DNA from 3 places in the Shewanella sp. POL2 genome. Region 2 is predicted to be linked to each of the others. Evidence: predicted binding sites of a transcription regulator. Region 2 holds the regulator's gene; each other region holds the start of a gene.
What was found. The regulator MetJ, encoded in region 2, represses methionine synthesis genes. The targets are predictions, from matches to a motif close to TAGACGTCTAGACGTCTA.
Positions count from the first base shown of each region.

Region 1: the regulator MetJ is predicted to act here: its motif matches at 1,714-1,731, upstream of metK (methionine adenosyltransferase).
Region 3: the regulator MetJ is predicted to act here: its motif matches at 4,040-4,057, upstream of msrA (peptide-methionine (S)-S-oxide reductase MsrA).

Region 1 is NZ_AKZL01000056.1:5,974-13,344, forward strand. Features, by position in the region: gene tkt (transketolase) at 1-1,297, opposite strand, end outside; gene metK (methionine adenosyltransferase) at 1,774-2,925, shown strand; gene SHEWPOL2_RS14830 (hypothetical protein) at 3,055-3,504, shown strand; gene SHEWPOL2_RS14835 (hypothetical protein) at 3,511-3,852, opposite strand; gene SHEWPOL2_RS14840 (EAL domain-containing protein) at 3,845-5,221, opposite strand; gene SHEWPOL2_RS23220 (hypothetical protein) at 5,284-5,856, opposite strand; partial or broken gene SHEWPOL2_RS14845 (GNAT family N-acetyltransferase) at 5,982-6,543, opposite strand; gene SHEWPOL2_RS14850 (deoxycytidine triphosphate deaminase) at 6,697-7,371, shown strand, end outside.
Region 2 is NZ_AKZL01000097.1:5,294-12,664, forward strand. Features, by position in the region: gene SHEWPOL2_RS18865 (bifunctional aspartate kinase/homoserine dehydrogenase II) at 1-790, opposite strand, end outside; partial or broken gene metB (cystathionine gamma-synthase) at 802-1,966, opposite strand; gene metJ (met regulon transcriptional regulator MetJ) at 2,179-2,493, shown strand; gene SHEWPOL2_RS18880 (sulfite exporter TauE/SafE family protein) at 2,601-3,344, shown strand; gene nrfD (NrfD/PsrC family molybdoenzyme membrane anchor subunit) at 3,477-4,421, opposite strand; gene SHEWPOL2_RS18890 (4Fe-4S dicluster domain-containing protein) at 4,424-4,990, opposite strand; gene phsA (thiosulfate reductase PhsA) at 5,003-7,285, opposite strand.
Region 3 is NZ_AKZL01000067.1:2,488-9,858, forward strand. Features, by position in the region: gene SHEWPOL2_RS16050 (dihydrolipoyllysine-residue acetyltransferase) at 1-425, opposite strand, end outside; gene SHEWPOL2_RS16055 (alpha-ketoacid dehydrogenase subunit beta) at 435-1,412, opposite strand; gene SHEWPOL2_RS16060 (thiamine pyrophosphate-dependent dehydrogenase E1 component subunit alpha) at 1,416-2,594, opposite strand; gene astE (succinylglutamate desuccinylase) at 2,757-3,791, opposite strand; gene msrA (peptide-methionine (S)-S-oxide reductase MsrA) at 4,070-4,549, shown strand; gene pgm (phosphoglucomutase (alpha-D-glucose-1,6-bisphosphate-dependent)) at 4,671-6,323, opposite strand; gene seqA (replication initiation negative regulator SeqA) at 6,393-6,944, opposite strand; gene SHEWPOL2_RS16085 (alpha/beta fold hydrolase) at 7,239-7,371, shown strand, end outside.

The DNA.
Region 1 (7,371 bases), on a different contig from region 2:
CGCCGTAGTTGATGAAACCACCGTGCAGAGACACACCGTTCATGATGCCGCTCATACCGAATTCACGCACACCGTAGTACACGTAGTTACCCGCTGGATCGTCTTGAATCCCTTTAGAACCTGCCCACAAGGTGAGGTTAGAACCCGCTAAGTCTGCTGAGCCGCCTAACAGTTCAGGCAGCATAGCGCCAAAGGCTGCAATCGCGTTTTGTGACGCTTTACGGCTCGCAATACCTTCGCCTTTGGCTTGGCATTCTTGGATAAAGGCTTGTGCTTTGGCTTCGAAATCGGCTGGTAATTCACCTTTCAGTACACGGCGCTCGTATTCAGCAGCCAGTTCTGGGTAAGCTTTCGCGTAAGCGGCAAACTTATCGTTCCATGCCGCTTCACGGGCTGCTCCCACTTCTTTAGCATCCCAACCAGCGTATACGTCGGCAGGAATTTCGAATGGCGCATGTGGCCAGCCTAAGAATTCACGGGCCGCGGCGATTTCCGCATCACCTAATGGCGCGCCGTGGCAATCGTGGCTGCCAGATTTGTTTGGCGAACCAAAACCGATAATGGTTTTGCAGCAGATCATGGTTGGTTTGTCGGTGACCGCTTTAGCCGCTTCGATAGCCGCGCGAATCGCATCGCTATCGTGACCATCTACGTTAGCAATCACATGCCAGCCGTATGATTCGAAACGTTTTGGCGTGTCATCGGTAAACCAGCCTTCAACATGACCGTCGATAGAGATGCCGTTGTCATCCCAAAATGCGATCAGTTTGCCTAGGCCTAAGGTACCAGCCAGAGAACACGCTTCGTGGGAAATACCTTCCATCAAGCAGCCATCGCCGAGGAAGCAGTATGTGTAGTGGTCAACAATCTCGTGACCTTCACGGTTAAACTGTGCCGCTAAGGTTTTTTCTGCAATCGCCATACCCACAGCGTTGCTGATCCCCGCACCTAATGGACCCGTGGTGGTTTCAACACCTGGGGTGTAACCATATTCTGGGTGACCTGGGGTTTTAGAATGTAACTGGCGGAATTGCTTCAGCTCATCCATTGGCAGATCGTAGCCCGTGAGGTGTAATAAAGAGTAGATCAGCATAGAGCCATGACCGTTAGAGAGGATAAAACGATCTCTATCTACCCATTTCGGATTGTTCGGATTGTGCTTAAGGAAATCATTCCACAGCACTTGCGCAATATCTGCCATGCCCATTGGGGCGCCAGGGTGGCCTGAGTTTGCTTTTTGAACTGCATCCATACTTAACGCACGGATTGCGTTGGCGAGTACTTTACGGGAAGGCATGCTCTCTCCTGCTTAATTTGTGGGGGTCTAGCGGGCAATTTGGATGCATATTTTCCCCTACATAGCGAAGCGACGCAAACGAAAATTCACCACAATCTTGTCTTCGCACTCCCAATGGGACTTTTTACGATAAAAAAATAGCTTAAAGATGAACTATTCAAGCCAAAACATCGTACTAAACTCGCAATGACAATCACTCAGTGTCATTAACCTTAAAGAGTCCGTGATGGGAAAACAGCAACGATTCCAAGTTTACCCAACGGTTTGCAGAGAGTGATTATAGTTTTTAATTATAATTTTCAAAAAGTTAATTAACTTAAACGCTTTTTAGTTCAAATTTTAAAGCTGAGATTTACCTCACTAAGTACAGAAATATTTAGCTTTGGGGGTGTCATGGCGATGAATTTCCACTAAAATAGCCGTCTAGATGTAGATGCTTCTACACGTTTGATTGCTAACGACGAGATTTTCCTACTATGGCAAAGCACTTGTTTACTTCTGAGTCGGTCTCAGAAGGTCATCCCGATAAGATTGCAGATCAGATTTCTGATGCTGTGCTAGACGCGATTCTGGCCCAAGATCCTAAAGCGCGCGTTGCGTGCGAAACATATGTCAAAACTGGCATGGTATTAGTAGGTGGCGAAGTGACCACCTCTGCCTGGGTTGATATTGAAGAGCTTACCCGAAAAACGGTTCGTGAAATTGGTTATATCCATTCAGATATGGGCTTCGATGCCGATTCTTGCGCCGTATTAAACGCGATTGGTAAACAGTCACCGGACATCAACCAGGGTGTTGACCGCGCAGATCCAAAAGAGCAAGGTGCCGGCGACCAAGGTTTAATGTTTGGTTATGCCAGCAACGAGACTGACATTCTGATGCCAGCACCTATTACTTATGCCCACGCATTAGTGAAGCGTCAATCAGAAGTGCGTAAAAATGGCACCCTGCCATGGTTACGCCCAGATGCGAAAAGCCAAGTGACCTTCGCCTACGAAGACAACAAGATTGTTGGTATTGATGCGATCGTATTGTCTACCCAACACAGCCCTGATATCGCTCAAGCGGATTTGATTGAAGGCGTGATGGAAACCATCATCAAACCAGTTCTGCCAGCACAATGGCTGAGCAAGGACACTAAATACTTCATTAACCCAACTGGCCGTTTCGTGATCGGTGGTCCTATGGGTGACTGTGGTTTAACCGGTCGTAAGATCATCGTGGATACCTACGGTGGTATGGCGCGTCACGGTGGTGGTGCATTCTCTGGTAAAGACCCATCAAAAGTTGACCGTAGTGCTGCTTACGCTGCCCGTTACGTTGCGAAAAACATCGTAGCAGCGGGTCTGGCAGACCGTTGTGAGATCCAAGTGTCTTACGCTATCGGTGTAGCTGAACCGACTTCTATCAGTGTTGAGACTTTCGGTACGGGTAAAGTATCTGAAGAAGTCTTAATCAAGTTAGTCCGTCAACACTTCGACCTGCGTCCATACGGCCTGACTGAGATGTTGAACTTAGCTCGTCCAATTTACCAAGCGACAGCCGCTTATGGTCACTTTGGCCGCAGCGAGTTCCCATGGGAAGCGACGGATAAAGCTGACGCACTGCGCGCCGATGCAGGTCTGTAATCTACATTAAGCTCATGCTTTTACAAGAAAAAACCGCCTAATGGCGGTTTTTTTATGCTTAGGATGTATTGCCTAACTCCATTCCTCTCAGCAAGATGGCTTTTACTCTATGCAAAAGACAGAGACTCAATGAAGCCGTTAATCGCACAACTCCAATCCTGTTCTTGGGCGAACAAAGTGGGCCATTACGAGCCCATGGCCAACACCTTAGGTAGCCTAGAAGACATAGCCACTTGCCTTGAAAGGGATCCCGACCGTTTTTTCGAACCGCCCTACACTGAACCCTATGAAAGCTTATGTGTTAGCGACCATCAACAAGCCGACAGATTAAAGCCCCAAGTCTCTAGCGAAATCGTCGCTCAAATAGCGAAAACCGCCTATCTGGAAACGTGGAAAATAATGCCCGTTGCCGAGATTTGCGCACTAGTCGCAGATGATGCCGAAACCTTAGCCACCTTATTGTTAGCCGAAGTCACGCTATGCGACTTCACACAAGAACGTTTAGCCTGGTACTTGCAGGGACGGCTTCCTTTTGGCTATCAAGGAAATTACCCGACGGGGAAATGGTTAATCCTGTGATCCAGATTAACAATGGTCAAAATGGGCGTTTTGCATACACAGCAGATTTATCTGCGCGGCGGATAACAGTGCACACTCTTGTTCGCCAATTATCCTTGCACCTTGAACGACCTCGGGCGTTAAACATACTATAGCCGCACTGTAAGCATTGGTGCGGCCGCAATCGAGCCAACAATCTTCAATCTGTAACCAATAATGGGGGCGACTATCGTCGCAATCGACTTCAAATCCTCGGGCCTCACATTGCAGCAAGGCACACTCGGATAATAATACGCGCAGGTTGTCCCACGCCGATAAACTAGTCTGGGCATAGTTAGCCAACAAGATATTGACCAAGGATTTACTCACCATTTATCTCCAACCAAAAGGCTTTAGCATCGGGTCCTGGCATTGCCTTGGCATATAACCAACCTTGCACATAAGCAACACCAGCTTCTTTTACAAACTCGGCTTCAACACGGGTTTCAACCCCCTCAGCTGTCAAGCTAAAACCTAAACTACTACAAAGCTTGCAAATTTGCAGATATAAAGTACGACCTTTAGGCTCACTGGCATTGGCGAGAATACTGCGATCTAGCTTAATACCATCGACATTGATTCGACTCAGTAGACTTAAACTCGAAAACCCAGTACCAAAATCATCCAACCAAAAACGGAAACCACACTGCTTAAGCTGTTTGATACTGCTATCAATGCGGCTTATATCCAACATGAATGCCGATTCTAACATCTCAATTTCGACCTGATGAGCAACACTACCTAATCTATCATTCATAATCGCTAATAATTGACTATCGGTGATGTTATTTGGGTCAATATTGATACTGACCTTAGGAAAAAAGCCCTCTAATGCCCAACGAGCAAGATCTTCTGCAACGGTATTAATTACAAAACGATCAATAATGTGGGAATAGCCCGCACGTTGAAACGCATCAATAAAATAAGGGCCTTTTAAGGCCCCATACTCATCCCGAAGACGAATTAGCGCCTCAAATCCAACCACTTTACCATCAATTAAAGCAATCTTAGGTTGATAGTGAAGCTGCAATTCACCGGCTAACACCTCTTTGATGGTTTTCTCTAAATTAATTTCAGCCTTTAAAGACTCTGACTGTTTTTTTAGATAATGTGTTTCATTCATCAGCTCAATATCTGCTTGAAATTGAATCCTTTTTATAAGCTCACGATCGAACTCATAGTGTTCACTCATTAAAGAAAATCGCTGTACAAATGGTAGATAAATCAACACACCGATAGCTATCAAAAAACATTGAAATAACACAGAACTAAAATGCCCACTCGCCATATAAGCATTAATAAATGGAGGTGTTATCCAAGGAAAGCTATGAGCATCAAATTCTAGAATACCTATACTGATGGCGCTATAGGCTAATATAAAATTCACTATGGGCGAGAGTATAAATGGCAATAATAATCTAGGGTTAAAAATAATAGGTAAACCATAAATCAATATTTCATTGATATTGAAAAATGCAAAGGGCGTTGCAATCTTAACAATATGGCGTGTTGCACTGTCTTTAGAACTAATGAAAATAGCAATAATGAGCGATAACGTCGCCCCGCTGCCACCGTAAAGAATAAACAAATCCATAAATTGACTCGCGGTTAGATTAGGTACAACCTCAGTCAAGCCATTATCGACACCAATTAATAGTAGATATGCATTATCACCGTGCACACCGAAGCTCCAGAGCACATGGGTTAATAAAATACGGATAAACAATTGGATCCCAATACTAGCGGTTTGCAAAGTATCAATTAGTGGCGAAAAAACCAACTAAGTAAGGCAGATGCTTCGGTAACAAGCATCAATATAACCATAAAACAAATAACTACTGGCAAAAAAATATTCAGATGCTGTTTTAAGTATCGACTCAATGCTTTTCCTTTTACTAAGTCTAGCCATCGCCAAGTAACCAATATGCGCAATAGATATGCCGTTAAAATCGGTAATAAAACCACCCGAGGATCACCTAAAACCACATCAACATAATCAATGCTAAGTACTTCCTCTGTGGTTGGCACATGCAAAGCCAGTATGATGCTAAAGGAGATTGAGCACACAACAATCGCTGAAAGCTGAAGATATTTGGCAAAATGGAAGGAAAGAGAAATAAGCGCAAGCAACGGAAATATCTTTGCAAGCTGCACAGAAAAAAATGTTAAGCCATAAAAAAATGCCGTTGTTTGCCATTCCGGGATCCAACTACTTAATAACGCTATAACCAGTGATAGTAGTGAGTTAACAAGAATAAATGGCAGTAACGCGATAAAGGACTCACGTACAGAGATAAGAAAACTTCTATCCAGAAAATTTCGAAGTTCAAACATGATATCAGGGTTATTATTGACAACTATTTAATAAAACATAGTCGATCAATCTTTTAGGACACAATCAACCTAAAAAATACTGATTTTTGAAAGCAGAACAACGTAAAATATGGCGGGAAAACGAGTTAACGATGAGCGAGTGCATATGAGCGAATATCAACACTCATAATATAATAATCCCTATCAGAAAAAGTAAAAAAATCTGCAACTTGCATTTTTAGCTTTACGAGTATGCGCCGCCAAAGAACGCTCATTTTCATCAGCTATAAACGTCACCAGATAAGTAAAACTAGGCGCAGCTTCTCGGTAAATGCGAGTAACAAGTGCCTCAAAAACGCCTTGGCCACGATATGCTTTATCAACCCAGATAGGACCGTATTGGCAGCTGTTTTGCACCGTTAATTGAGGACCATCGCCATTGATTCGATTCAATCTTTTCAACAAATTGCGATAAATTGGCCAGGTCTCAAAAAACGACCAACGTCCCGCAATCACATAACCTATAATGCGTCCGTTAATTTCAGCGACCACAATCCAATGCTTATCAATTAGCTGAGTTAATTCATTACGATTAAATGCTTGCCCTTCCAAATTGACACCATTAGACATTAACTCATCATTGAGATGCTGGCGCTCTAACGCGGCCAATATATCAACATCTTGTTTAGTTGCTAATCGCGTTTGCATCAGAGGTATGTCCAAGTTGAGCTTATCGCTAGATTTTAAGCGCGTCAGTATACTTAAATAAATACTAAAGACTTTATCTTTTAGGAAAAAATTTGCTAATAACGCTATTGTTTCCCACACTTATTGAATTGTAGGTCATTCACTCGCCATTTTATGCTGCCAGAGACTATCAATCCCCAAATCAGTGTGCTTGACAACGATCTACTTCAAGTCAATTTAGGTCGTTGGATGCAACAATGCGAATTAATAAAAAGTTACTACAGCGCTACCCACGTGTTTGTATTACAGATAACGCAATCGGGTTTTGAAGTGATCGTCAGTTCTGTCAGCGAAACGCCGCTTTTTACTTCTGGCACGCTTTTTCCAAATAACTTCCCGCTCTTTGAAGCATTAAAAAATAGCAACATAGACGGAGATTATCTCAATTTAAGCCGCTTTATGCTCGATGAACTTCCAAGAGATTTTGACGGAATTCAATACATTCTGTCCCGCCCTATTGCATGGCCAGATGGCAGTCAATTTGGTTCACTATGCGTGTTAAACCCCCATATGGCCGATCCTTTAAGCAACAGCGCCATGCTTGAACCTTTCCAAATCCTGCTTCAGCAGGAATTATCCCTGTTATGTCAAAACCATAGAATCGAATCGCTATCAATGCGCGATCAAGAGACCGGCATGCTCAACCATTACGGCTTTATGATGATGGCTCCTAGGCAACTCAATCTTGGACGACGCTTTGGCGCCCATGCGGGGATTCTTTTCTTCGAATTGATTGAAGCTGACTCGCCGGAAAAACGCTTAGAAGAGAAACATCACAGGCTCCTCGGT
Region 2 (7,371 bases):
TGCGTGAATGCAACACAGGTGAGCCTAAACGTGCCAAGCGGTCGGCTTCGGCAAGTGACATGCTTTTCAGTAACTTGGCATCGTTGATCTTATTGGGATCGGCGTTGAACACCCCTTCCACATCGGTCCAAATGGTCACGCGCTCAATGTCGGCAAGGCTAGCAATTAGGCTGGCGCTAAAGTCAGAGCCATTGCGACCCAATAGCAAGGTATCGCCACGCTCGTTGGCGCAGATAAAACCGGTGATCACTAGGCGCTCGTTAGGGTGTGCGGCCAGTAAGGCTTGCACTTTGGCGCGGGATTCTTGCACACGAATTTGCGGCACGGCGGCCTCATCGGCTACGAGAATCGAGCAGGCATCCACATGGCTTGCGGCCACGCCAGATTCACGCAGCAGCGCTGCCATCAGGCGCGCCGACCAACGCTCACCAAAACTCACCACATGGTTAATTTGGTAATCATTGCGTACATCTAAAGATAATAGACTGATTAACTGAGCTTTATCTGTGGTTAAACGCTCGCGTAAATCCCGCGCTTGCTCGTTGGATAACAGCTGTTCAATCAAGCCTTGCTGATAGCTGATAAGAACTTGTAATTCTTCTTGCCATAATTGGTTGCTATCGCGCAGGGACAATAATTTATATAAAAAGTTAGTGGTTTTACCCGCGGCAGACACCACCACCAGATCATCACTATGGCCATGGGTTAACAGAATATGGGCGACTCGGCGATAACAATCGGCATCGGCTAAGCTGGAACCACCAAATTTATGTAAGTGACAACGTGCCATCTATTATTCCTCTACTGACAAGCCGCTACGGCGGCCAATCCTGCTTGAATATCTGCAACTAAGTCGTCGGCATCTTCAATACCAACCGACAAACGTAATAGGGTGTCTTTAATGCCAGCTTCAAAACGCGCCTGCGGCTCCATCGCCCTGTGGGTCATGGTCGCGGGCACGGCTACGAGACTCTCGACGCCGCCTAAACTCTCAGCCACGCTGAATAAACTTAAGGCATCTAAAAAGGCGACCACTTCGGCCTCGCCGCCCTTAAGCTCAAAACTCAGCATAGCGCCAAAGCCTTTTTGTTGCTTGGCGGCAATGGCATGGCCGGGATGATCCACAAGGCCTGGGTAATACACTTTGCTCACCACTGGGCTGCTAGTCAGTAACTCCACAATACGCTGGGCATTGTTTTGGTGCTCGCGAATGCGCACGGCTAAAGTACGCAGGCCGCGCAGGGTTTGATAACTATCAAACGCGCTACCGGTTAAGCCTAAGGTGTTCGACCACCAATGTAAGGTCTCACCAATTTGGGGATCTTTGGCGATCACCGCGCCGCCCACCACATCGCTATGGCCATTAATGTATTTAGTGGTGGAGTGGATAACGATATCGGCGCCGAGTAATAGCGGTTGCTGCAAAAATCGGTGACAGGAAAGTGTTGTCCACTACCACTAACGCGCCCACACCGTGGCTCGCCTTGTCGATAGCCTCAATATCAACCACCCGCAGCAAAGGGTTGGATGGGGTTTCAATCCACACCATTTTAGGTTGCTGAGCGATGGCCTGCGCAAGTGCTTGGCTGTCGGTTTGATCGACCACCAGCAATTTAAATTGGCCTTTTTTCGCTAGGTTGGTGAATAAGCGGTAAGAACCGCCATAACAGTCGTGGGGCACCACCAGTAAATCATCTGGACCAAGCAACGTGGTGACTAAGGTAATGGCGGCCATGCCAGTGCAGGTCACCACACCGGTTGCGCCTTTTTCCAGCTTAGCTAAGGCATCGCCTAAGATGCTGCGGGTAGGATTGCCGGAACGGCTGTAATCAAATTCGCGCGGATTTTTATGACCATCGAAGGCGTAATTCGTCGACAGGTAAATTGGCGGCACCACGGCGCCATATTGAGTATCGCTTTCGATACCCTGACGCACTGCCAATGTGGCTAATTGACGCTCTGCCATGGGTGGACTCCTAAATTCGGTAGACTGATAGAGATGTCTGGACGTCTAAATGTACCTAAGCCCAGTGGTATCGTCAATAGGCGTTAAGACGTTTAGACGTCTAAACATAAAGAAATCTGTTTGCAATCGCTAAGAAATAGTAGCAATAATTTGACTGTAATCTGTAAGGGTTTAAAATCTGCCCCGAATTTAGCGTTATAACAGGTGAGTCAATGACTGAATGGAATGGGGAATACATCAGCCCCTATGCTGAACATGGCAAGAAGAATGAACAAGTAAAGAAAATTACTGTGTCTATTCCGCTCAAAGTGCTAAAAGTCCTCACGGATGAACGTACGCGTCGTCAGGTCAACAACCTGCGCCACGCAACGAATAGCGAACTGTTGTGCGAAGCATTTTTGCATGCCTACACCGGCCAGCCTCTGCCTGATGATGCCGATCTGTCGAAAGAGTGCCCAGACAGCATCCCCGCTGAAGCGAAGCGGTTGATGGACGAAATGGGGATCGAGTGGGAAGACATGGAATAACGCTTAAGCGTCCATAATCCTGCCGTAACTAATTATTAGGGATCGTTAATGCTCATCCGGCGTGGTGGGTTAAAGTAACGATCCCTATTTTGTTTTGATGGAATCCTATGTTCTCCTTGATCGATCCACAAACGCTTGCCATCGCGTCTGTGATTGTGTTTTTAGGTGCCCTCACCCAGAGTCTGATTGGGTTTGGCTTAGCCGTGGTCGCCAGTCCGTTGCTGTATATCGTCGATCCCCAATTAGTGCCTGCCCCCGTGATTGTGATGGGATTTTCCATCGCGCTACTCACCCTATTGCGTGAACGCGGCCATTTAGAATTCAATGGCTTGCAATACGCGCTCATCGGTCGAGTGCCCGGTGGCTTTATCGGTGCTAGCCTATTACTGTTTGCGCCGCAGCCGATTCTTGGTCTGGCGATTGCAGCCATTGTGGCAGTCGCCGTGGTGCTCAGTTTGTATAAATTCAGTCTGCCGGTGAACAAAGCGACTCTGTTTGGCGCGGGAGTCGTCTCGGGGATCTTTGGCAATATCGCCGCCATTGGTGGCCCTCCGATGGCGATTTTATTGGCGGGTAAGGATGCTTCGCAGTTTCGCGCGGCGTTATCGGCCTTCTTTATCTTTAGTTCGACCATTGCCTTGGCGATTCTTGGGGTGACGGGCCTACTCGAAATCAAGCACTTTTGGCTGTCGCTAATGCTATTGCCCTCGGTCTTTTTAGGCTATCTCGTGGCGGGCAAACTGGTGGGAAATGTGGATAAACATAAGACCAAGATGGCGACCTTAGCCCTCTGCGCTATCAGCGCCTTAGTGCTCACGGTCAAATCAGTGATTGAGTTATTACCGCAATAACCTCATGCCAATCGCAGCCATAAAAAAAGCACCGTTTAACGGTGCTTTTTGTTGCTGTGGATACGAGTTGTCATCCATTCGAGCATCACTTAATCGCATTTAAGTGATGCTTAGTGCGCTAGCATCAATACGTTAGCTTAAGTAACTTTGGCCTGCATACACAATAAAGTGTCTCAGGGCGAGCACGCCAGTTAAGCTGGCACAGGCCACCATAATCATTGCGCCCTTAGTGTGGCGAGTCGCTGCGGGAAGCAGCATAAACAGCAATGGCACACCAAAGCCAATCCCCACGACACCAATCCAGAATACGCTTGCCCACACGCCAGAGGTGAGTGATGCCAGTGCCGCAGCCGCCGCACCGCCCTTAAAGTACAAGGCGCAGAACAACATAAACAGGAACATGATTTCGATTGCCATCACTGGCAGCTCTAAGCCATGCATTTTAGCTAAGGTCTTGTCGTGGCTATCGGTTTTGAACATTACCAGCGCCAGCACCGCATTGGCCGCCGCACCCGCTGATAAACCCGATACCAAGAACAGTGCAGGCAATACCGCAGTGTTTAGCATCGGATAGGCATTCATCGCCGAGATTAAGAAGCCTGTGTAAGCGCCCACACCAATGGCGAGGACAAACAACAGCACTTCAATCAGCTTTCTAAAGGGCATCAGCAGCTTAGCGATAGGCGCGAGGAAACCTAAGCCCCACTTTGGCAAATCGTCACGCAATACTAAAATCGCGTAGGCAAATGCCAAGGGTGAGTAAGCCAGCAGCGCTAATACCCCAATCGCCATAACGGACTGGAAGTTGTAGTTAATTAAGATCAACCAGAAGTGGAAAGGCTTAGTTAAATCAAACACTAAACAAGCCAAGCCTAAGCTGATTGCCACAGGGCCAATAATTGCTGCGGCCTTGAGGATATTGCTCTCAACTTGTGTTTGTTCTTGATTGAACCAACGCAAACCAATGCCAATCAGCAAACTTCCGGCGGATAAACCCGCCATAAACAAATACACGGCGATGACCCAGTGCCAAGTGACGGGATCATATTGCGCCATATCGCCCCAAGTATTGTTCATAATCAAATCCCCCCTCTTTTGGTAGGAACGCGATATACCCTAGGTTTAGTGCCTAAATGGGTCTTATCTTGGTAAGTGATCTTAGTGTTGAGCAGTGTGGCCACTTCACTTTGTGGATCGTTAGCATCGCCAAACACCAAGGCATCGGTCGGGCACACAGTCACACAGGCAGGCTCTTCACCCCGGGCCAAACGCGTGTCCTTACAGAAATTACACTTGTCAGCCACTTTGGTTTCGGGATTCATAAAACGCACTTTGTAGGGACACGCCGCCACGCAGTACATACAACCCACACACTTGTCGCCGTGGATGGAGACAATGCCATCTTCGCCCACATAGGCCGCACCCGTTGGACACACCTTCACACAAGGCGCATCTTCACACTGCTGGCAAGACACCCTGTGGTACTTAAAGTGCAGATTGGGCATTTCGCCATACGGCCCTTCGACTCTCACCTGCAAACGGGTCACCCCTTCTGGTACGCCGTTTTCACTGCGGCAAGCCACGTTACAGGCTTGGCAGCCGATGCACTTGTTCTCATCGTGCACCATCACATATCTTTTCGTCATTTGAGCCTCCAATTAGCGTTTTGCCAGCGTGACGCCAGTGGTGTGTACCGTCATGCCACACACAGGCGCGGTAACGTGGGGCAATAAGTTTCCGCAGTGGATACCTTTGCCTGTCGCTCTAACCAACTCTTTGTTTTTAGAACCAAAGCCCATATAAGCAAACACGGTATCGGGGCGAATGCCCGGGGTGACTAACGCATGACCTTCCTCTGTACCTACACTGCTGGTTAAGCGAATAGGGTCGCCATTGCTGATACCTAATTTGCTCGCGGTATCTGGGTGAACCCATACAGCGTTATCCGACATCAAATTTGCCAGCATGGGCACATTGTGGGTCGCGCCATTGGTATGCACCGCCACCTTACCTTGGATAAAGTAGAGTTCATTTGGCTTTTTAAGCTGCACTTCGCGGAATTTAATGACGCCGCGTCCTGGCGCCATGGCTTCAACCTTGGCGGAGGTCAATTCAATCTTGCCGCTTGGGGTTTTAAAGCTGAGTAAACTGCCGTAGGTGCCGTCTTCATCCGCAGGTTTGGCATTGGCATAGGCCTTGGTAAATTCGGCGACCATTTTAGGTTCACGCAACATAATCGGCTTACCGAAGCTGACAAAACCTTCGTCTTTGATCCGGCGCAGCAGCTCTGTGTCGCGGTTTACCTGCAATAGTTGCAGGGTCTCCATGTTTTCCCATGGATAGAATTCACTCAACCCTAGCTTATGGCCGATATCTTTAAAGATTTGCCATGAAGGACGAGTATCACCTAAGGTTTCGACTACCCGTTGGCGCACATAGTAGGCAGGGTTTTTACCGGACTTGTCAGCGATTTCCTCATCGCGCTCAAGGTAGGTAGACTCAGGTAGAATCACGTCGGCATAGGCCGCGGTTTCACTGATATACACATCGCACACTGCAACAAAGTCGAGCTTTTTCAAGGCTTCGACCACACGCGCTCTGTCGGTCATGGTTTGCATTGGGTTAGTACGGGACATCACCCAGCCATGTAACTGATAAGGCACCGCGCTTAAGGTCGCATCGAGGACGGTTTGATAAACCCCGCCCGCTGACCACATCATGGCGTACTGTTCTTCCACTTGGTCGATACGTTTTGCCTCAGGCTTTGGCATATCTTTTACGCCGGGCTTACCCAGCACGGGGGCCACATTTTCACCGGCGAGCTTGTTATAATCGCCAGGCTTTTGACCCAGGTAGATCCCGCCCTTACGCTCGATGTTACCAATCAAGATGTTGGCAGCGTAAAGCGCGCGGCGCATTTCAAACTCTTCGGTGGTAAAGGTGGCTCTGTGACCAAAATCCACCACCGCATGGGGCGCTTTAGCCGCATATTCACGGGCAATACGGCGAATATCTTTGGCGGGCACATCGGAGATCGTTTCGGCCCACTCAGGGGTATAGGCTTTTACTTCGGCGGCAAAGGTGTCAAAGCCTTCGACATAACGCTCAACAAAGGCCTTGTCGTAAAGATTTTCTTCAATCAAGACATGACATAACGCTAAAGCGACCGCTACGTCGGTGCCGGGACGGATTGCATACCACTCATCGGCTTTGTCGGCGACGATAGAGAATCTTGGCTCAAACACCACCAACTTAGCGCCTTTATCCATTTGCGCTGCCATCATGCCACGGGTTTCGGACATGTTGATGCCTTCGTACAGGTTATGGCCGAAGTTAATGATGTATTTTGAGTTACTTAAATCGCGTTTCACCTTAGTGCCAAACATGGCCTTGGCGGCAATTTCATAACCACCTGGGCAAGTAGATGCATGGGTAAAGGTATTTGGGCTGCCAAACGCTGTGGCGAGATGGAATAAGTGTTTTTCTTGCGAACCGGATTTAGAGGAAAACGCCACCGCCTCAGGGCCGTGAGCTTGCTTGATTTTAGTAAGATTATCGGCAATCAGTTGATAGGCTTCATCCCAACTGATTTCCGCCCATTTACCCTCGCCACGCTCGCCAACCCGTTTTAGCGGTTTAACAATCCGCTGTGGATCGTACAGCAAACTATGGCCAGCACCACCACGGGCACAGACTTTACCGCCAAAAGCTTTAGCTGCCTTGTTACCGCTAATGAAGACGTTTTTACCTTCAATCACCCGCGCTGAAATCGGGCAGCGGGTTGAACACATCTCACAGATACTGGCAATTTCTTTGCCCATGCCCTTTAGCTGCTTACTCTCTAATGCCGCTAAGCTGCCCGGCAATAAGCTAGCTAATGCACATGTTGCACCGCTGGCCCCTGCGCCCTTTAAAAAGGTTCGCCTATTAAGCTCAATCATGGTTACCTCCATCACACTCATCCACCCTTATGCACCAATTGGCACACGCAAACTTAGGCTTTGGGTCACCACTGCGGTGAAACACT
Region 3 (7,371 bases), on a different contig from region 2:
GGTTGGTCTTCAACCACTGTATCGCCTTCTTGGACTAGCCATTCGACCAGTTCACACTCAACAATGCCTTCGCCAATATCGGGCAGCAGGAACTCTTCGACGCTGGTACCCGCCACGCAGGCTTGGCTTACGGATGTTTGAGTCGCTGTGTGTACTTCAGGTTGAGACGCAGGCGCAGCTTCGTCAGACTCAACCTGCACGGCATACAGCGGTGCATGCACCTTAGCAATATCGCCTTTGGCGTAATACAACTTAGTCACGACTCCTGCAAAAGGCGCCGGAATTTGCACTAAGGCTTTGTCGGTCATCACATCGGCGATGGGTTGATCTTCCACAATCGTGTCGCCCTCTTGCACCAACCACTCGACGAGTTCGCATTCGACAACGCCTTCACCAATGTCCGGCAAAATAAAATCTTTAATCATACCGGACTCCTAGAAGTTCACTGATGCCTTAATGGCTTCAAAAGTTTTGAGCGCATCGGGCATATATTCTTTTTCGTGGACCAGTGGATATGGGGTATCTAGACCACATACACGGCTGATAGGTGATTCTAAATACAGGAAACATTCCTGCTGAATGGTGGCCGCAATTTCACCCGCAAAACCACCCGTTAATGGCGCTTCGTGGTTGATCAGTAAGCGGCCTGTCTTCTTCACAGAATCAGCAACGGTATCTACATCCCAAGGCGCGAGTGTACGCAGGTCGATAATTTCGCAGGAAATCCCCTCTTTTGCCGCCATGTCGGCCGCTTTTTCGATGATTTCCATCTGTGCGCCCCAGGCCACTAACGTGATATCTTTCCCTTCACGCACCACTTCGGCTTTACCCAGCTCGATTTCATAATCGCCCGCAGGGACTTCCCCCACAGAAGCTCGGTATAAACGCTTAGGCTCGAAGAACACCACCGGGTTTTTATCGCGAATAGAGGCTAATAATAAACCTTTGGCTTGAGCAGGATTACGCGGCACAACCACTTTTAAGCCTGGGGTTTGGGTAAAATAGGCTTCTGGCGATTGTGAATGATAGTGACCACCTGCAATACCACCACCATAGGGTGTACGGAACACCAGGCTTCCCACATTAAACTCATTACCGCTGCGGTAACGGAATTTAGCCGACTCGTTTACGATCTGGTCAAACGCCGGAAAGATGTAATCAGCAAACTGGATTTCCGCTACGGCAGTCATACCATTAGAGGCTAACCCGTTGGCAAAACCCGCAATACCTTGCTCAGTCAGTGGCGTGTTAAAGCAGCGGCTGCGACCAAACTTTTCCTGCAAACCAGAAGTTGCGCGAAACACGCCGCCAAAGTGGCCAACGTCTTCACCAAACACCACCATGCGCTCATCAGCTTGCATGGCGATTGACAAGGCCTCATTGACGGCCTGTAACATATTCATTTCTGCCACGGCTTATAGCCTCCCTGCACTTTTGGGATAGGATTGCGGATATTTTTTGATGTGTTCTTTAAGATCGCTCAGTTGCTTTTTAAGCGCTGGCGTTGGCTTGTCGTACACGTCTTCAATAATCTCATCCAGCATAGGGATAGGTAATTTTTCCGCGACTTTAACGGCGGCTAACACTTCTTCACGGTACTTTTCGTAACGCTGGGCATCATCGGCCTCGGCTAACCAGCCTTTATTAATCAGCCACAACTTAAAGCGTTTGACTGGATCGTGTTGTTGCCATTTCGCCTCTTCTTCTTTTGAGCGATAGCCTGAAGGATCGTCAGAAGATGAGTGGGCGCCCAGACGATAAGTCATTGCTTCAATCAACACGGGGGCATTATGTTCAATCGCATAGGCGCGCGCTTGTTGAGTTGCAGCCAAAACAGCCAACATATCATTGCCATCGACGCGAATGGTGTGCATACCGTAACCCACACCGCGGCTGGCAATACCGTTACCGGCAAATTGCTCTTCGGTTGGGGTAGAAATGGCATAACCATTGTTACGGCAGAAGAAAATCACGGGGCATTTTAACACCGCCGCCATATTCAATCCGGCATGAAAATCGCCTTCAGATGCAGCGCCTTCACCGAAATAACAGACAGCAACATTACGTTTGCCCTGCATTTTCAGGCTATAACCGACACCTGTCGCTTGCGGGATTTGAGTGGCCAATGGCGATGAGATGGTTTGGTAGTTTAACGCCGCGCAGCCGTAGTGGATTGGCATTTGGCGACCTTTACCTAAGTCCTTCTCATTGCTGAACATTTGGTTCATAAACTGTTCAGTGGTAAAGCCGCGATAACGTAGCGCTGCATGTTCACGGTATTGCGCGAGGATCACATCTTCTTGATCAAGTGCGGCCACGCTACCGACGATCGCGGCTTCTTCACCGGTGCAGGTCATATAGAAGCTGATCCGTCCCTGACGCTGTGCGCCAAGCATACGTTCATCGAGTACCCGCGTGAATACGCAAGTATCGTAAATTTTGGTGGCTAAGGCTTCATCTATTACAGGCAAAACCGCGGTTTCATAGGTAGTGCCGTCTGCTTGTAGAATTCGAAGGATAGGAATGTGAAGCGATGCCTTATCCAAGAAGCCGACACGGTGCACTGTATCAGTGTTGAGTGTTGCTTTGCTCATATTGTGCTCTTGTTATCTCGTTACGCAGCAGAAGAACCACTGCGCCTAATTTATACGAATATGCCGGATGAACATTACGTTAACGTAAACTACCTATCAACCGTTGGCACAGTTCAAACGACAACTAATCCCCTGTGGGCATGTATATAATGCTTTACAAAACTAGCGAACATCTGGCGCGACTGAAGGGATCAGGCAAATCACAGTGCGATTGCCGATGGGCACCTTGGCATTGGGGAAGACAATCGCTTCAAATTCCTGTTCGACTTTAATTTCCTGTCCACCCTCTCGGGCCAATACAAAGCCTTTAGGGAAAGCTCTGAAGTTTTCGACATCGGTCGCGAAGGTAAATTCAAAATCATCAAAATGTTTGTTAATCACCCGACACACTTGATACAGATTCACCTTATCCGCTGAGAATGGCTCAAGCGCTAAGGGTTTGTCTGTGATAAGGCGCATAAACATCTCTTGGGCGGCAATAAAACGCGTCATATCGTTTTGGCCCATGGGATACACCTTACCTAATTCTATGGTAAAGGCATCGGCGCCATACTGCTCGGAGGAAAAATAGCTAAAGGTGGTTGTCGGCTCATGGTGAAATAACACAGTATCGACGCCACTGGCCGCTAAAAACATGATTTGCTCGGCGCTGTAAGCACGGCCGGGACGATAGGGATAAATCGCAAACTTTTCGTGTTTTGACGCCCGCATCGCCGTGTGTAAATCGTAGTGAATTCGCTGGCGCCCTGAGGCTGCGCCCTTAAAGAAGCGGTCAACATAGGCTTCTAATTTTTTCGCCCGCACCCGCTCAGGATTCACTAATCCCGGTGGATTTGAATGCTCGCCACTAAACAGACGATTCATGTTCTCGTCGATAATGCGAGTGCCGTTATTAATCGCTAAAGGGTTACCAATAAGAAAGAGCGTGCGTTGTTTGGCGATGATTTTTTGTTGGAGAAGCTGTTTGATTAAGGTATTGCAGAGTTCGATGGGGGCGGTTTCATTGCCGTGGACACCGCAGGAGAGAATGACATCCTTACCTTGGGCTTGTGCAGGCTCAAAAACGATGACGCCCGTGTCCCACACCTCGACTCGAGTATGTTCCCCTAAGGCGAAACTAAACTCCTCTCCGAGGGTTTCAGGATTAGCGAGGGTCAGCGCGAGAAAATCCTTCGAATCTAACAGAGCTTGTAACACAGAATTCTCCTTATAATAGCGTGTTAAAGACGGGAGTGATGGCAATAACTGCCTGTTTCATGGCACTTATCGCTACCCGCCTTAAAAAGCGCATCCATACTAACACAAGTTTTTGGGCCGTTACTCTGTCATTCTGGTCAAACAAGCGCATTTCGCGGCAAAACAACAGCATCTTAGCCGCATTTGGTCGACATAGGATTAATTTTGTCGACACACTTGCTTTTAGGCATGAGTTTTATCACAATCCTTAGCCATCTAGACTTCTATCAGGATTTATCATGGCGTTAGCAACTTTCGGTGCCGGCTGTTTTTGGGGCGTGGAGTATTTCTTTAGACAAGTCAACGGCGTGACCAACGCGACCTGCGGCTATATGGGTGGCAATAACGAAGCGACCACCTATGAGGAAGTCAAAAAAGGTAAGACAGGCCATGCTGAAGTCGTGCAAGTAGAATTTGACCCTGCGATTGTCAGCTACGACGAGTTACTGGATGTGTTTTGGAAAAACCACAACCCGACCACGCTCAATATGCAGGGCGGCGATATTGGTACTCAATACCGCAGTACCATTTTCTTCCATGATCGTGAGCAAAAAGCGGCGGCAGAAGCCTCAAAACTGGCCTTTGCCCGTTCAGGTCGTTGGGGATTGCGTCATATCGTCACTGAGATTGTGCCGTTACAGCAATTCCATGTGGCAGAGGAATATCATCAAAACTATATCGATAAGAATAACTTACCGAGTTGCCATATCGAGTACTAGGCTTAGCGATTCAGCTCAAACCTGAATAATTTGATCTTACAATCGCTGCAAATAAAAACGCACTCATAGGATTTCAATGAGTGCGTTTTTTTATCGGTAAAAAGAATGCGTAAACGCTAAATCAGGCGCTGAGGGCCTTATCGATCAGGGCTTGTGCGTCCTTAATGATATCGGCAAGATGTTGCTCACTGATAAAGCTCTCACCGTAAATCTTGAATAACGCCTCAGTGCCCGATGGCCGCGCAGCAAACCAACCATTGGCCGTGGTCACTTTAATGCCACCAATTGAAGCATTATTGCCAGGTGCATGGGTCAATACAGCCTCAATGTTCTCACCCGCCAGCGTAGTGGCGTTTAAGGTCTCGGCATTAAGCTTGGCAAATTTGGCTTTGTTCTCAAGGCTAATTGGGCTGTCGATACGCTTGTAGAAGCTTTGACCAAATTGCGCCACTAATTCTTGATGGCGTTGCCCCGGCGTTTTACCTGTGACCGCAAGCATTTCGGCTGCGAGCAGCACTAAAATAAAACCGTCCTTGTCAGTACACCAAGTCGTGCCATCACGGCGCAGGAACGCGGCGCCCGCACTCTCCTCACCGCCAAAGGCAATGGTTGCCTCAGCTAATCCATCGACAAACCACTTAAAGCCAACGGGGACTTCGAGTAATTTTTTGCCATGGAAGGCACAGATTTTATCGATAAGCGCGCTCGATACCAATGTCTTACCAATGGCTAAGCTATCGCTCCACTCTGGTCTGTGGGTTAGCAGATAATCAATCGCTACTGCTAAATAGTGGTTGGGGTCCATCAGCCCGGTGCCCGGACACACGATGCCGTGTCTATCGTAGTCAGGATCGTTACCCACACATAAATCGAAGGATTCTTTATGGGCCAGTAAACCTGCCATCGCATAGGGAGAAGAGCAATCCATGCGGATCTTGCCGTCCTTATCCAATGACATAAAGCTGAAGCTTGGATCGACCTTATCGTTAACTAAAGTGATATCAATGCCATAGTGCTTGGCAATCGGTGCCCAATAATGAATACCGGAGCCGCCTAATGGATCGACACCCAGCTTAAGTTTAGCCTTAGCGATAGCATGCATATCGACCACATTGACTAAATCCGCGACATATGGGGAGATCAAATCGATGGCATGCACATAACCCGAAGCCAATGCATCTGCATAAGCGAGCTTATTAACGCCCTTGAGCGCTGCGCGCAGGTAATCATTTGCGCGGGACTCAATCCACGCAGTGATATTACCTTCAGCAGGGCCACCATGGGGTGGATTGTATTTAATCCCACCATCCTGCGGTGGATTGTGGGATGGCGTAATAATCAAACCATCGCTTAACGCGGCACCACTTAGTGCCGCCTCGCGATTTGCACAAATAATCGCATGTGACACCACAGGCGTTGGCGTAAAACCATCATGTTGCTGGATATGCACAGTCACCTTATTGGCCGCTAACACTTCAATCGCCGACACGTAAGCCGCATAAGATAAAGCGTGGGTATCGATACCTAAAAACAGCGGGCCTTCGATATTCACCGATTGGCGATAATCGACAACGGCTTGGGTAATCGCCCAAATATGGTCTTGGTTAAAGCTCCCTTGAAATGCAGTTCCGCGATGGCCTGAGGTCCCGAATGTCACACGCTGCTCGGCAGCATCCACATTGGGTTTGATGCTGTAATAATGGCTCATCAGCTTTGGAATATTCACCAGATCCGTCTGACTCGCGGTTTGTCCTGCCCGTTGATGTATTGCCACCTGATCCTCTCCTACTGGAAAATCGGTTATTAAATGGAAACGCCGCATCATTGCGGCGTCGATAAGTCGTTATACGCGTTCGGCAATGCCGTTGGCGATTTGGGCATCACAGCCCAATTGCACCAAGGCCTCGGCTAAAATTGTCCGTTTTTTTGCAGTATTGTTGTTGGTCGTTACCCAAAATCCGGTATTACCGATTTCCTTCGGATTTGCGGTGGCGCTAGCCTTGAGTAACTCCTCACGAGAGCGCGCAAAGTAGAGACGATCGCGCCCTTGGATCTGTAAAATTTGCGAAAACTGGGCTTTGTTAAGTTGATACAAGCTCTCGAGCAAAAATAAGAAGCGGCCCACCGCGCCTTTTTGTTGTTCTAACTTATGTTCATCAACCAATTGATTAAAATCGATGACAGACTCGAAGCTTTCTACTTGCGGAACGCTCTGTGGCTCAGGCGTTACCACCTCTAAACTCGGTTGGCTGATAGACTGTGGCTGTGACTGTTCAACCGCATCGACGGACAGGCCGAGTAATCGACGGAGAATATCAGAGGCACTCTCACCAATACGTTCCGTTTTGCTGGCAATATGACGATAGAGCTCTTCATCCACTTCGATGTATTTCATAACCTTATTATCCTTTGTTATTCGATAGGCTTACCGAAAAAGTGCACCACAGGCGATCCTAGCAAAGGATCTGTGCGATCGTTGCCTCAGTGTATCTATCTCTATCAATCTGATAAAGCATCATTAATCTAAAAATGCGTGAAATCGCACATCAAATTAGCACAACGATGTTAATCGCTGAAAAAGCCAGCAAGTTGAAGGTTCTTAATTTCAAAACCGCCACAAGACTTGTCAAACTTAACGCATTGAAGGCACAATTCGCGCAACGTTAGGTACCATAGCACAGGCTATTCCATGAATTTTGTATCTTCTGGTCAAGGAGAAGCTGTCCTCCTTATCCATGGTCTCTTTGGCAATTTAGATAATCTTAAAGGCTTAGGTCAAGTTATCGAAACCCATCATCAAGTCATCCGCGTTGATGTACCTA